Regions from separate parts of the Pedobacter roseus genome, predicted to be linked through region 1. Evidence: riboswitches for the same ligand, from Rfam matches in the RefSeq annotation. Region 1 holds a riboswitch; the other holds the start of a gene.
What was found. Region 1 has a riboswitch for fluoride ahead of H9L23_RS00615 (phosphatase PAP2 family protein). Riboswitches for the same ligand answer to the same signal wherever they lie in the genome.
Positions count from the first base shown of each region.

Region 2: another riboswitch for fluoride. It lies ahead of H9L23_RS23630 (voltage-gated chloride channel family protein); the one in region 1 lies ahead of H9L23_RS00615 (phosphatase PAP2 family protein).

Region 1 covers NZ_CP060723.1:134,105-141,383, reverse strand. Annotated here, with positions in the region: gene H9L23_RS00630 (efflux RND transporter permease subunit) at 1-1,548, opposite strand, end outside; gene H9L23_RS00625 (TolC family protein) at 1,556-2,947, opposite strand; gene H9L23_RS26450 (four-helix bundle copper-binding protein) at 4,492-4,656, opposite strand; fluoride riboswitch at 5,058-5,126, shown strand; gene H9L23_RS00615 (phosphatase PAP2 family protein) at 5,169-5,717, shown strand; gene H9L23_RS00610 (EamA family transporter) at 5,727-6,140, shown strand; gene eno (phosphopyruvate hydratase) at 6,199-7,279, shown strand, end outside.
Region 2 covers NZ_CP060723.1:5,704,346-5,711,624, reverse strand. Annotated here, with positions in the region: gene H9L23_RS23640 (branched-chain amino acid aminotransferase) at 1-986, opposite strand, end outside; gene H9L23_RS23635 (tryptophan 2,3-dioxygenase family protein) at 1,132-2,097, opposite strand; fluoride riboswitch at 2,161-2,223, shown strand; gene H9L23_RS23630 (voltage-gated chloride channel family protein) at 2,243-3,520, shown strand; gene H9L23_RS23625 (HAD-IB family phosphatase) at 3,694-4,995, opposite strand; gene H9L23_RS23620 (NAD-dependent epimerase/dehydratase family protein) at 4,995-5,957, opposite strand; gene H9L23_RS23615 (formimidoylglutamase) at 6,029-7,210, shown strand.

The sequences.
Region 1 (7,279 bases):
CTCTCCTTGCCTCTCGTCCAGGGCCTCTCCTGCATGAGCATGGATCTTACCATGGTCATAGTGCTGGTAACGTTCTTCGTTTATCATCCAGTTGGATAGAATGGGAACTAAGGTCTGGGCCACGATGAAAGAGACAACCATGGTGAAGCCAATCGAAAGGGATAGTGGCAAAAACATCGCCTTTGGTATACCGTTCATCATAAAAGATGGTGCAAATACTGCCAGAATACACAGCAGGATGAGCAGCAGCGGGAATGCGATTTCTTCACAGGCATCGTAAATGGCTTCGCGTTTGGGCTTGCCCATTTCCAGGTGCTGATGGATATTTTCGATCGTCACCGTTGCCTGATCGACCAGGATCCCTATTGCAAGTGCCAGACCGCTCAAGGTCATGATATTTATGGTCTGACCGAACATGCCTAGTAAAAGCACCCCAATTAAAATCGATACCGGAATGGTGATCACCACGATAAGACTGCTTCGCAGATCACGCAGGAATAGCAACACCATTAGGCCCGTTAATAGTGCACCAAGACCACCTTCAGTGATCAGGCTTTTTACCGAGTTGATAACGGCAACAGACTGGTCAAATTCATAAGAGATGTGGACATCGTCCGGCAAGAGGCTCTGCATTTCGGGGATTTTGGCCTTTAAGGACTTTACCACTGACCAAGTCGAGGCGTCTGCTGTTTTGACCACAGGAATATACACAGACCGTTTCCCGTTGATCAATGCATAATCCACGGTAACATCCGCTGCATCGGCAACCCTTGCCACATCCCTTACCAATATTGAAACGCCGTTTTTTGTAGCTATTGGAATGTTGTTGAATTCATCGACCGTTTTAACCAGGGAGTTCATAGAGGTCACCATCATGGTATTGTCCAACCTTAGATTTCCCGAAGGAGACATGACATTGAACTTGGATAAAGCCCCTACCACCTCGTCCGGAGTCAGATTATAACTCCTTAATTTGCTCGGATCTACACTAATGGTAATCGAGCGGGAATTGGCACCGAATGGCGGTGGCGCTGAAAGCCCTGCGACAGAGGAAAACATGGGCCTGATACGCGTTGCCGCCATATCATAGATTTCTTTCAGACTGCGGGATTTGGCCGAGAGTACAAGCTGGCCTACTGGCAGTGAAGAGGCATCAAAGCGGACCACCTGCGGAGGCAAAGCGCCTGGAGGGAAGAACTTCATGGCCCGGTTAACCTGCAAGGCAACCTGGGCAGAAGCCTCTGCCATATTGGTGCTTTCATAAAAACTCAGCTTTAGCATCGTCAAACCCTGAATGTTTTTGGCGGTAATATTCTTAACGCCATTAACATAAAGAAACTGATCCTGTAGACGAGTGGAGAAGAAGCCCTCCATCTGTTGTGGAGACATACCTCCGTAGGATTCAATAACATATATTGTCGGCGAATTAAGCTGGGGGAAAATATCTATTGGGATCTTCAGCGCACTGAGAACTGCAAAGAGCAGTAAACTCGCGGTGATCACCACTGTTGTAATCGGCTTTTTCAGGGCCGAGGTAACCATTGACATATCTTTATTATTTTAATGTGTTTAACAGTGAATCTACTTGGTTGGTGGCGATAGCCTTTTGAAAAAGCGCCCGGATGTACAGATATTTTGCGTTGACAAAATCGGTTTCTGCACGGTAAAGGATGGTCAGGGCTGCATTGAGCTCAATGATGTCGGTCAGCCCGTTCTTATAAAGCGAGAGCTTCTGGCGATACCCTGCGGCCGCTGCCTTTAGCTGGTTTGGTATTTCATCGAGTCTTTTATGCGCGGTACTGATCTCAAGGCCTGCCTGAAGGGCGGCATTTGATAACATTAGCCGCTCCTGCTGTAGTTCCTTTAAGTAAAAATTGCTACTGGCCTTTTGGGTCCTAAGCTTCAACTGACGCCTGCGCAGATCAAATAAGTTATAACTGATCCCTACGCCCACGAGGTAATTTTCCCGTTGCCATTCCAAGCCATTCGAGAGACTGTTGAAATTATCATTGGCATCAATGCTTGATCCCCTTGACCAGGCAGCAGCTTGCAGGCTTACCTTTGGATTATAGGCTTTTTTGACCAGGTTTTCCTTCTCAACGCTGCTTAGATAATTGCTTTTGTAGAAATCAAGCAGCGGATGGCTTGAACTGTCGGTCAACTTTACCGATAGGTTTACCTCAAGCGATTTTAGCCGATCCAGGATCGTACTGTCAGCGACAATACTTTCCGGATTTAGCCCGCTGATTGCTGCAATGTCGAGCTGAACCTGTCTGTAGGTATTGTCCATTTCAATATAGTTCAATCTTGATTTGGAGAGTTCGGCCCCTGCGATACTGGTATCCACACCCGGACGCACACCGCTTCTGGCAAGGGATAAAATCGAACGGTTGATCTGCTCATTGCGACTGATATTGCTTGCTTGAATGGATAGCATGTCCTGAAGCTTTAGTAGACTCAGGTAATCATCAATAGCGATGGCCCTTGTCTGGTATCGGCGCTGGGCAAACTTGGATCGTTCAACGACAAGTTCTGATTTGGCGACTGCATTCTGAGCTTTATAGGCACCAAAATTATAGACCTCCCAATCAAGGGAGACAATACCAAGATTAGTAAGTGTAGCCTTGGTAGTGCTTTCAGTCCTAACACCTCTGGAATTGGAAGGAACAATACCAAAGGCCATGTATGGCCCTGCAACATTATTGTTTGAGCCCAGATCTGCCTGATAATTAAGCTTCAGATTTGGAAGGGCATTCGCCGCGGTCTCTCTTAACTGGGCGGCACGTATATCAACTGTTGCTGAATCAGCGGCCAGTGAAGGTGAAAAAGCGGTCACGTGATCGATCAGATCAACGATCCCGATGGGCTTTGGGGAGGTTTGGGCATGGCTTTCCAGCCCCATATATAAAAGTGGGAACAAACAGAAAATCTGTTTAATACGGATCATGTCTTTAAATTAAAATTTAAGGAAAAAGATTTGACGGACGTCTTGGACAGGAAACACGGTGATTAACCGGCCGTCGTCACTTCATCATTTGAAGGACCTGTCAATAAAAGAAAATTGAGATAAATCTCAGATCCGAAAGACCTGGTTGGAAATATAAATTGGGACTGATCCGGCAATCCTGTATCTGATCTCAAGAAAATACCTGTTTAGGTTAGAGGCTAAAAGCGAAAGCCCCAAAAATAAGATGACGCCGATAAGAAAAGCTTCCAAAACAGGAAGCACGGTTTTCTTGCGTTCATCAAGGATACACTTAAATTGTCTGGTAATTTTTGAATCCTTTCCAAGCGGAGAAAAGCTACCTTTGTACTGCGCAGCTGATTTTATTCCCCGGGCGGACTCTAAAAGGGAGAGGTTGGATAAAAAAAAGATATTGCCCAAAGAGATAATCAGGTACAGCAAGACGACTCCAATTATAGAGCAATTTGGTACCTGCTTAACTTTCAAACCCTTCAAATTTAACAACCTAAATATATAGGCGCTAAAATCTGCATTAATCTAAAAAGATGAGAGGATAAACCGCAACAAAACCGTTACAAAATATCAACAAATATTAGGTTACGATATTTCTCACCCTACTTTCGATTGTCATCGAATAATTTCTTTTTCCTATACTGTCCCTCCATCTTGTTGTTCAAAACTTTATCAAAATTAACCACAGCTTCACAATGCTCAAAAAGGGTCGAACTTCCGCGGGTTGACCCTACTAAGTGGCAATATGAGGCATCTAAAAAGTATGCCTCTTATTTTTTAAACATTAAGAACTTGAAAATAAGTCACTTACAATAGATTAAATTGAATTTTTCGGTTCGAACTTTTTAGAATTTTCCCTAAAATTAAGATATACCGCAACTATTTATAAAACACCAATTGTCTAGACATCAGTGTTGAACTCCATAAACTGCTATCTAATTAGCCAAATAAGCATGTGGATTAGTTTCAATTGCGAACATCGATCAGCTTGAATATTATTCAATTATAGGATAAACGGGGGGAAATCCGTTTGGTCTAAATTTTTTTACAATTATGCGCAAATGCCATGTAGCTTGCATTTAATTTAGAAGGTACATACCCTCGGTTTAACAACGTGATTGATTTAACACCGCCATTGAAATGAAATTTGTATTTTTTGTTTTTTGAAATAATTTGATGAAGCGGGAATTGAAAGTTCATGCATTATTTAATGCATTCCTCAACTCGCATCTAGCCTTCATTTTCATAGAATTCGAATTATCAAGTACTCATCATCAAAAACTGAAATTCTTATTTGAATAATGGAATGAGTTTATGAGAATCATATCCTAAAAAACCCATTTTTTTAAGGCTAGAGAAAGGACATACCAAGAACAACCTCAAACCTTGGTAAATATCAAATAATGAGGGAATAATGAAAATAAAATGAATGGAATAAATTTGCCTATTTATAAAAATGAAAGGGCAACTAGAATGCTGCCCTTAATCAATTAATGCTCACGGTGATTGGCATCTTAAGCAGCTACTCCTGTCATTCTTCTGCATTCTTCCGCACAAGCCTTACAAGCATCTGCACATTCCTGACAATGCTGGGTATGATGATTACTACACTCATCTCCGCATTGCTGGCAAATATCTGCGCAAATACGGCAAATGTCTTGAGCAAAAGAGCTACCCATACTCATCAATTGAGCGGCAGAGTAGCAGATGGCTGCACATTGCATATCAAGCTCAATACACCGCGCCATCATTTTCACGTCTTCTTCCTGAGTGCATGAACTTGCACAATGATTGCAAATTGAAGCACACTTTAAGCATGCATCAATACAGTTTTTCCATTCATGGTATCCCATAACTTTAATTTTTTAGGGTTATAAAAAAAATTCCTATATAGATAACATGGTTATTTCCAGGCGGTTTCATTTTGTTTAAGAAAAGCTTTAATCCCGTGATATGATGCTTGTTTAAACGGTAGAAGAATAAGAAACTGGTTCTCGTATTCAAATAAGGAGGAATAGTGATAAATTAAATTCTCAACACCTACTTTAAGATTTTGCACATCATTTTATTAGTATTATATTTGCAATACGGAAATGGTGTCCTTCCGATTCAACCGCTTTTTTCAAAAGCTGATGGCGCCTACAATAGAAATTCCAGCAGGTAATAAAATCTGCCGGTCAAAGTATTGTAGGTGAAAAAATTAAAAATAAATTCTCAACTCTTATTGCTGGCAGCTATCTTAATTGCGCTTGTCTTACTTTGTCTGTCTGCCAAAGTGAGATCAGTGTTAGCAATGGTCCTGCCGGTTGAAACTGAATGGTTCTTGTGGATAAATCAGCACCATAATGCATTCTGGGATACGATCATGTACTGGGCCAGTGATAAGCGTTTTTGGCTTCCTTTTTATGCCTTCATTATTTATTGCCTCTTCCAGAATTTCTGCAAAAAAATTTGGCAGGTTCTTATTACCATTGCGCTACTAGTTGCTAGTGCAGATCAGATTGCTTCAGGACTGATTAAAAACACCGTTAAGCGTCTACGCCCTTCCCATGAACCGAATCTAACTACGATCATTCATTTAAGTAAAGCAGGTGCGGGTGGGATGTATGGATGGCCATCCGCTCTTTCATCACCTATCTTCAAAAGCATTCTTTCCGCTGGTTCGGCATTTACCGGATCATTGCCGGAGCAACGGTTCTTGTACTCATTACTTTGGAATTATTCAATAACGGAAAATTAACATAAAACTATGTGGTGGATCTACGCGCTATTATCAGCTTTCTTTGCTTCCCTTACGGCCATCTTTGCAAAAGTCGGCGTAACCAATGTCAATTCTGATTTGGCTACTGCCATACGAACGGTGGTAATACTGATTGTAGCCTGGGGGATCGTAATGGCCAGAGGCGAACTTAAAGGAATTACGGAACTGTCAAAGCATAACCTGCTATTTCTTTTTTTATCTGGCCTTGCCACCGGCTTGTCCTGGATATTCTACTACAAGGCTTTGCAGATCGGGAAAGTGTCCCAGGTCGCCCCTGTTGATAAGTTGAGTGTTGCCCTAACTATTATACTTGCAATGGTGTTCCTGAAAGAAGCTCTTACCCTGAAAGTATTCTTTGGTGCCCTGCTGATCATTGGGGGAACACTGGTTTTGATCTTTTGAGAAACTCAATTATTTGTAAGCAACCGAAATACTAAAAATCAATATAAAACAAAAAACTATGAAATTAACTAAAATTCATGCCCGTGAAATTTTGGATTCCAGGGGCAATCCGACAGTAGAAGTCACTCTTAACGGAACAACAGCAAGGGGTATTTCTCCATCCGGGGCAAGTACGGGTGAAAAAGAAGCCGTAGAGCTTAGAGATGGTGATCCAGAGCGCTATAATGGTAAAGGCGTGGAAAAAGCAGTAAAAGGGATTAACGTCGAAGTCGGCAAATCAGTCACCGGCTTATCCTTTGAGGGTCAGCAGGCCTTCGATGATCATATAATTGGTCTGGATGGAACCGAGAATAAATCAAGGCTCGGCGCAAATGCGATGCTTGCGGCCTCAATCGCCTTCGCCCGGGCTTCGGCCGTTGCAAAAGGGATTCCCTTGTATAGGCAGCTAGTGGAAAGGGAAGGTTACGTAATGCCCGTACCGTGCATGAATGTCATTAATGGGGGAAGGCATTCTGATAACAACATCGATTTTCAGGAATTTATGATTGCCCCTCATAACGCCCCCTCGTTTAAGGAAAGTATCCGTATGGGCGAAGCTGTTTTTCATTCCCTGAGAAGTCTGCTAAAAGCGAAAGGCTATTATACCGGAGTTGGTGACGAAGGTGGGTTTGCGCCAAATCTGAGTTCTAATGAGGAAGCCGTCCAAATCATCATGGAAGCGATACATATTGCCGGTTTTGCTCCAGGCAAGGATATTTCCCTTTGTCTTGACCCAGCGACCAGCGAAATGTGGAATAATGGAAAATATGAATTTTATAAAAGTTCTAAAGAACGGATCACAACAGATGAAATGATTGGCTTTTGGGAAGGATGGTTAAAAGAGTACCCAATTATCCTGTTGGAAGACGGGTTGGGCGAAAACGATTGGGAGGGATGGAAAAAGCTGACCAGCCTTTTGGGAGACAAAGTGGAATTGGTTGGAGATGATATATTCTGCACCAACCCGAGTATTATCCAGCAGGGAATCGACCAGGGCATTGCAAACAGCGTACTGATTAAATTGAACCAGATCGGTACAGTTTCCGAAACGCTAAAGGCCGTAGAACTAGCCCAAAAAAACGGTTACAATTGCTTTATTT
Region 2 (7,279 bases), 760 kb from region 1:
GAAATATGCCTTGTTGATGGATCGGTCAATTTATAAATCTGGCCATTGTAGCCCATTTCGCCAACATGTGTTACTGTAGCAGCAGTTCCCGCAGCAAAAGCTTCGGTCAAGCTTCCGTTTTCGATTCCTTCGATTACTTCTTTAACAGAAACCCTGCGCTCTTCAACCTCTACACCAGCATCTTTTGCCAATTTGATAATTGTATCACGTGTAACACCATCTAAAACTGTACTGCGTACAGATGGCGTAACCAATTTACCATTAATCACAAAAAGCAAATTAGCTGTTCCGGCTTCTTCAATAAACTCGTGCGTTATCGAATCTGTCCAGATTAATTGATCGTAACCTTCTTTTTTAGCTTGTTCGAACGGATATAACGAACGGGCATAGTTTCCGGCAGTTTTGGCAAAACCAACACCACCTTCATCAGCACGTGTAAATTCAGTTTCGATTTTAACTTTTAATGCACTACTGTAATATGGACCGGTTGGTGTGGTTAATAAAGCAAATTTATAAGTATCAGAAGCTTTAACGCCTAAATATGGATCCATTGCAAACATTACCGGACGGATATACAAAGCATAATCTTCCTGGTTAGGTACCCATTTCTCATCAACATTGATCAAAGCGGCCAAACCTTGCATAAAAATTTCTTCCGGAATGGTAGGCATCGACATTCTAGCTGCTGATTTATTAAAACGTTCGAAGTTTTTATCGGCACGGAATACACTGATCCTTCCATCAGGCTGGCGATAAGCTTTTAATCCTTCGAAAATTGCCTGACCATAATGAAGTGCAGAAATTGCAGGACTCATTGGAATAGGGCCATAAGGAAGAATCTGTAAATTTTTCCATTCGCCATCTTCGTAGTCGGCAGTAAACATGTGATCGGTAAAAACCTTACCGAACGGTAATTGCGAAAAATCAGTAACAGTCAAACGTGTTTCGTTTGTTTTAGTGATTTTTATATCTAATGTCTCGGTCATTGTATTTGAATTTTGAATGGGTGAATGATCGAATGACTGAGTGTTTTACCCGCTCATTCTCTAATTAAATAATTCACTCATTCTGTCATTAACTATTTTGCGCAAATTAATAAAAAAGAGGCTTTTTTAATAGCTTTTCATAATATTAATCTTTGTTTTTGAGTGTTTTAAGTACACTAAGCACCCATCCTTTACCCCATTCTTCCATCTGTTCATCATTCCATAAGAAGGGATAAAAAATTCTTTTCTGAAAACGCGGAGGCAAATATTTCTGCCAGTTGGTTCCGCCAGTTGCTGCAACATCAACAGGATCTTTCTCTAAATAACGTACAGCTGATTTATAATGCGATAAAGGCCACTCTACGTTCACATACAGATCAAGCTTGCGTAATTCTTCGGCAAGGGCCGAAACATCGGCTCCGTTAGCCTGCAATTGATGGTATAATGCAGAAAAATTGGATAAAGTACGGTCTTTTGCCAATTGCAAAAACTGGGCAGCATATTTTTTAATAAACTGTTTTAAGGTCAGGGTCTGTTTGCCCGATGCCAGTTCAGTTGCCCCGAATTTCCAATAGATATGTTCAAACTGTTCCTCTATTGTTGCTGTACTCAATTCTTCGCGTTTACTTTTATCTACCAAACGGATAAAATCAGTCGCACAGATTTCGATCATTCTATATTGACCAGATTGAAAACCACTGGCTGGTAATAACGACATCCGGAACTTTAAAAACTGCTCTTTCTCCATTCCATCAACCATCACCTCGAATGAAGTGGTTAAGGCGTTAAAATAAGCATTGATCCGTTTTACACGTGCAGTGAAAAACTCGGCAGTTAAGCTTTCATGTTCAGCAATCTGCCGGCATTCGTGCAGTGCAAGTTTAAAATAAAGCTCTGTAATCTGATGATACATGATAAATATTTCTTCATCAGGAATTGGTGTTTTAGGGCTCTGCAAGCTTAATAGGGTATCCAGGTGAATATAATCCCAATAGGTCAAAAAATCTGCATATAAGAGCCCGTCGAGATAGGATGCCATATCCTGCCCCATTGCAGTGTATTTTTCTTGTAGTTGATTTAGTTTGTCTTTTATTTCTGGTGTGAAATCCATGGTTTAGAGTTAGCTGCACAAAGGTGATAAAGATTTTGCAACAAATAACTAAAATTTATACATTTGAGAGATGGCGATGGGGTACCGCCAAAACCGCCCAAACAGGCTGATGACTCCTACGATTTTTATTTAAAATTGAATTCAAATGCCTGTTAAAAAACTAACAGAAGGATTTCTTCTGTCTATCAATCAATTTATTAAGCTCGATTTCGGAGTACTGTTATTAAGCACTTTAAAGTGGCTATTGATTTCTGTCCTATTAGGTGGAATCATCGGCTCGGCCTCTGCCCTATTTCTAAGTACTTTAAACTGGGCGACCAATTACCGCGAGCAACACCTTTGGATTATTGCCTTTTTGCCCCTTGCTGGTGTAATAATTGGTTTGGCTTACCATTATTGGGGCACAGCGGTAGTAAAGGGGAACAATCTTTTGATTGAGGAGTTACAATCGCCCAAAAAAGTGATTCCCATTATTATGGCACCACTCATTTTTGCTGGCACCATTATTACCCACTTATTTGGTGGATCGGCAGGCAGAGAGGGTACAGCAGTGCAAATTGGAGGAGCTTTTGCCGATCAGTTTACAAAATTATTCAAACTCAAAGCGAGAGACCGGAAAGTAATCCTTATTTGTGGTATCAGCGCTGGTTTTGCTTCTGTTTTCGGTACACCTCTGGCCGGTGCAGTATTTGGGCTCGAGGTTTTCGTTGTAGGTAGTTTAACCTATAGTTCAATTCTGCCTTCATTTATCACCGCAGTTATTGCCGATTATGCCTGTAAAGCCTGGGGCGTTGGCCATACCCACTATACTATAGCCGCCGTACCAGAAATGGATTCGGTAAACCTGCTCTTATCTTTAGGTGCCGGAATATTGTTTGGTATTACCGCCAGGAGTTTCTCTGCATTAAACCATGGTTTATCAAGCCTTTTTGCCAAGATTAAATACCCTCCGTTGAGACCATTTATTGGCGGGATCATTTTAATCGGTATTATTTACCTGATCGGGAACACTCGTTACATAGGTTTAGGTATCCCGGTTATTTCGGAAGCCTTTACACAACAGGAAGCTTATTACACTTTCGCCATAAAATTATTTTTAACGGCACTTACGCTTAGCGCGGGTTTTAAAGGCGGTGAGGTTACCCCACTTTTTTTTATAGGAGCTACATTGGGCAGCTTTTTGAGCTTATTTATTCCATTACCTTATGGCCTTTTGGCTGGAATGGGCTTTGTAGCGGTATTTGCAGGAGCAGCGAACACTCCATTGGCCTGTATTTTTATGGGTGTAGAACTCTTTGGTACAGCATCGGGAGTTTATATTGCATTGGCCTGCGTTACTGCTTATCTATTTTCGGGCCATACCGGAATTTACAGTTCGCAAAGTATCGGGGCACCTAAACATTTGTTGTTGAAGAGGCGGTAAGCGGGTGGCGCCAGGCGATTAGTGTAAAGCGTTTTGCGTGGGGCACAGGGCCATTAAGAAGCACTATTCCATTTTTGTCAATTTGAACGCAGTGAAGATCTGCCACCAACAAAGCACTGAAAAAGCAGCACTCTGTGAAAGATTCTTCGTTGCACTCAGAATGACAAATTAAACTAATACAGCACCCTAAATTTTATGGTTTGCTCAATCTTTTTAAGTGATTTAAACAGCTGTTTATCATACTGTGCATTGATATCGGTAATGGCATAACCAATTTCAGCATTGGTCATTAAAAACTGACTTACGATGTTGATATCATGTTTAGCAAAAACAGTATTGATTTTCGCCATAATACCCGGAACGTTTTTGTGTATGTGGATTAAACGGTGCGATTTCTCGATTTTTGGCAATTGCAGGTTCGGGAAATTACTGCTCAAATAAGTAGCTCCGGTATTCATAAAATCGGCCACCCGTTTTGGGATAAAATCAATATTACGTGGGTTATTTTTTGGATCATCAAATACCACAATACCTTGTTTGGTACAGAGATCAAGCTCTATTTTATTCTTTGCGTTACCTAAATAACCGATTGTTTTCAGTTTAGCGGCATTTTTTAATTGCTCTTTATCTATTTTTTCGCCATCTGCCAAAAGGATAATCCCTACATCTTTTACATATTTCTCTTCGAAAGAGGTTTTATGACGGATAGATAAACCATCATTTTTAAGGATGGAAATGGTTAATGGATCAACTTCACCGATTACCAGACAAAGAATCCTGTTCTTTGGATAAGAAATGGCTCTTGGCAGGTCGTTTACATACAAAAACTCATCAAAACTTGGCGTTACGTGATCAGCTTTTGAAACAATACTCTCACGGGCTATATTCTCTGTAAAAGCAAAAAACTTGTTAATAATGCCGCTTTCGCGTAGCTGGAAATCAGAATAACCATCACCGATACCAAACAATTCACCTTCCAGTTTTAAATGCTGGAGCAATTTTACCTTTCCACCTTCTTCACTTAATGGATTGGCATGGTCATAATCGATAATTTTACCATCACCGGTAGTTACGAAGGTATTGGCGTAGATATTTTCTTTTTTAATGTGATACTGACTTACAACGGGGGTAATAAACTCTTTAAATCCGCCGGATACGATCAAAACCTCATCAGCATGTTTTTTAAAAAACTCGGCATTACGTGAGAAAGAGGTTGAAACTTTCTTTTTTAAATGTTTGATGAGCTGTTTTAAATGCTCTTCATTTGCTTCGAGTAGTTTAACGCGCTGTGCCAAACTTTCGGAGAAAGAAAGTTTTCCTTCCATGGCAAAATTGGTATAATCTTCAATTTTTTGGAAAATCGCTTCTTTATCAGGGTGGTTCTTGAGCGAAATCCTTGCGAGTTCATCGAGTGCTTCTACCTGGGTAAAGGTACTATCAAAATCGATGATGTAATAGGCTTTTTGTTTGGGCATTATCTTAAATGTTGGGTAATTTCTTTTATGCTTTCGGCAACGGGTTTAAAAACTATTCCGGTTTCCGATTTTACTTTATCGTTGTTATAATAACTTAAGGTTACACTACTTTTTGCGGCATCTTTAGTAATGGAAGGTTCTTTTCCTGTAAAAACGGATACCAATTTTAAGGCACGCCAGGCTATCCCAAGCATCCATGGTTTCGCTTCTTTGGCAGGCGCCTTAACTCCAAAACCCTGCGCAATTTCGCCAAAGAGGTTTTTATAATGGTAGTCATCAGCAGAAATAATATAACGTTCTCCTGAAATCGCTGCCTCCATCAATAAAATCATCGCTTTGGCCACATCTTCTACATCAACAAAACCCGATGCACCGTCGGTATAAAATGGAAAACCACCCTTTACCAATTTAAAAATGGCTCCGCTCCCTTCAAAACCGGCATTTTTACCAATAATTACTGATGGATTAACGATAATGGCATCTAAACCTTCGGTTATACCGCGCCAAACTTCCATTTCGCCTTCATATTTAGATAATCCATAGGCATGGGCTTTTGAATCATACTCCCAAAAATCCTTTTCAGTAATTTTTTTTCCCTTTTTGGCATTGCCCAGCGCAGCAACCGAACTTACATGCAACAACCTGCAATTATTTTCGGCACATAGGTTTACAATGTTTGAGGTACCATCGATGTTTACATGAAAAAGTTGTTTCTTATCTTTAGGGTTAAAGGATACAAATGCAGCACAATGATACACTTTCGTGATCCCTTCAAAGGCATCTTCTAAAGCGGAGGGCTCGTTGATATCAGCCACAAACCATTCGACCAGGGATATATTTTGGATCATGGCAGGAATTTTAGATTTCCCACGCCTCAAGGCGCGTACCGCTAAACCTTTATCAGTTAACTGCTTAATTAATTCAGATCCTAAAAATCCAGTTCCTCCGGTTACCAGTATCATTTTATTTTTTTCGGGCTATATGTGGAAATACGCATTCAAAAATAGATATTTGAGCCGAGAGTTTTAAATATATGTCATTAACGGATTTCTTTTCACCCATAAAACCCGATAGTTTTACACCCAGGCAAGGATTTTTTACAAGTCAGCTGGGTTTAAAAGCACAAATCTATACCGAGTCGTTCCCCGATTTTGAGGAACATACTTACGATCTGGCTATTTTTGGGGTACTTGATGGAAGAGGTGCTGTTAATAACGAGGGTACTGCCCTTGCACCTGATTATTTCAGGGAGAAATTTTACAAACTCAACGAAGGTGCTTTTAGCAGCAGGATTGTTGATTTAGGTAACATCAAACATGGTGCAACCATTGCCGATACCTACATCGCCATTAAAATGGTGGTTTCTGAGCTGATTAAAAAAGACATTATCCCGATTATTATTGGCGGCGGACAGGATTTAACCTATGGCCAGTACCTGGGTTACGAAGATTTAGAGCAAAAGGTAGATCTGGTGGTTATTGATAACCAGTTTGATATAGGCGATGATGACCACGAGGGCATTGCAACCCGATCGGACTGCTACCTGAACAAGATTTTTCTGCACCAGCCCAATTATCTGTTCAATTTTAGCAACGTAGGCTATCAAACTTATTTTGTAAACCAGGAAAGTTTGAGCGTGATGGATAAGTTATATTTTGATGTGCACCGTTTAGGAGAGTTTGCACAAGATATTACCTTAACAGAACCCATTATCCGCAATGCAAACATGATCAGTTTCGATATGGGCGCTATCCGCTCTGCCGATGCCGCTGCAAATGCCAATGCTACGCCAAACGGTTTCGATGGTGAAGAGGCATGCCGCATTGCCCGTTACGCCGGCATGAATGACAAACTAACCTCAATAGGGTTTTATGAATTTAACCCTGCTTACGATAACAACGGACAAACGGCTTTCTTACTGGCACAGATGGTATGGTATTTTGTAGAAGGCTTTTATGCCCGTAAAAAAGATTTCCCACTTACTCCAAAATCTCAGTTTATGATTTACCGCACCAGCCTAAAAGATGGTTCGGGAGAAATGATATTTGTAAAGAGCAAAAAATCAGACCGTTGGTGGATGCAGGTTCCTTATCCATCAGGACAATCTAAAAATGAACGTTACCACCTTGTACCCTGCAGGTATGATGATTATCAAACCGCAGTTAATGGCGAAATGCCAGATTTATGGTGGCGGACTTATCAGAAATTAAACTGAAAACTCATTTAATTTCAAAGTTGATTAGAATAAATCTTATTGAGGTTGAAATAATTAACATCTAAAAAC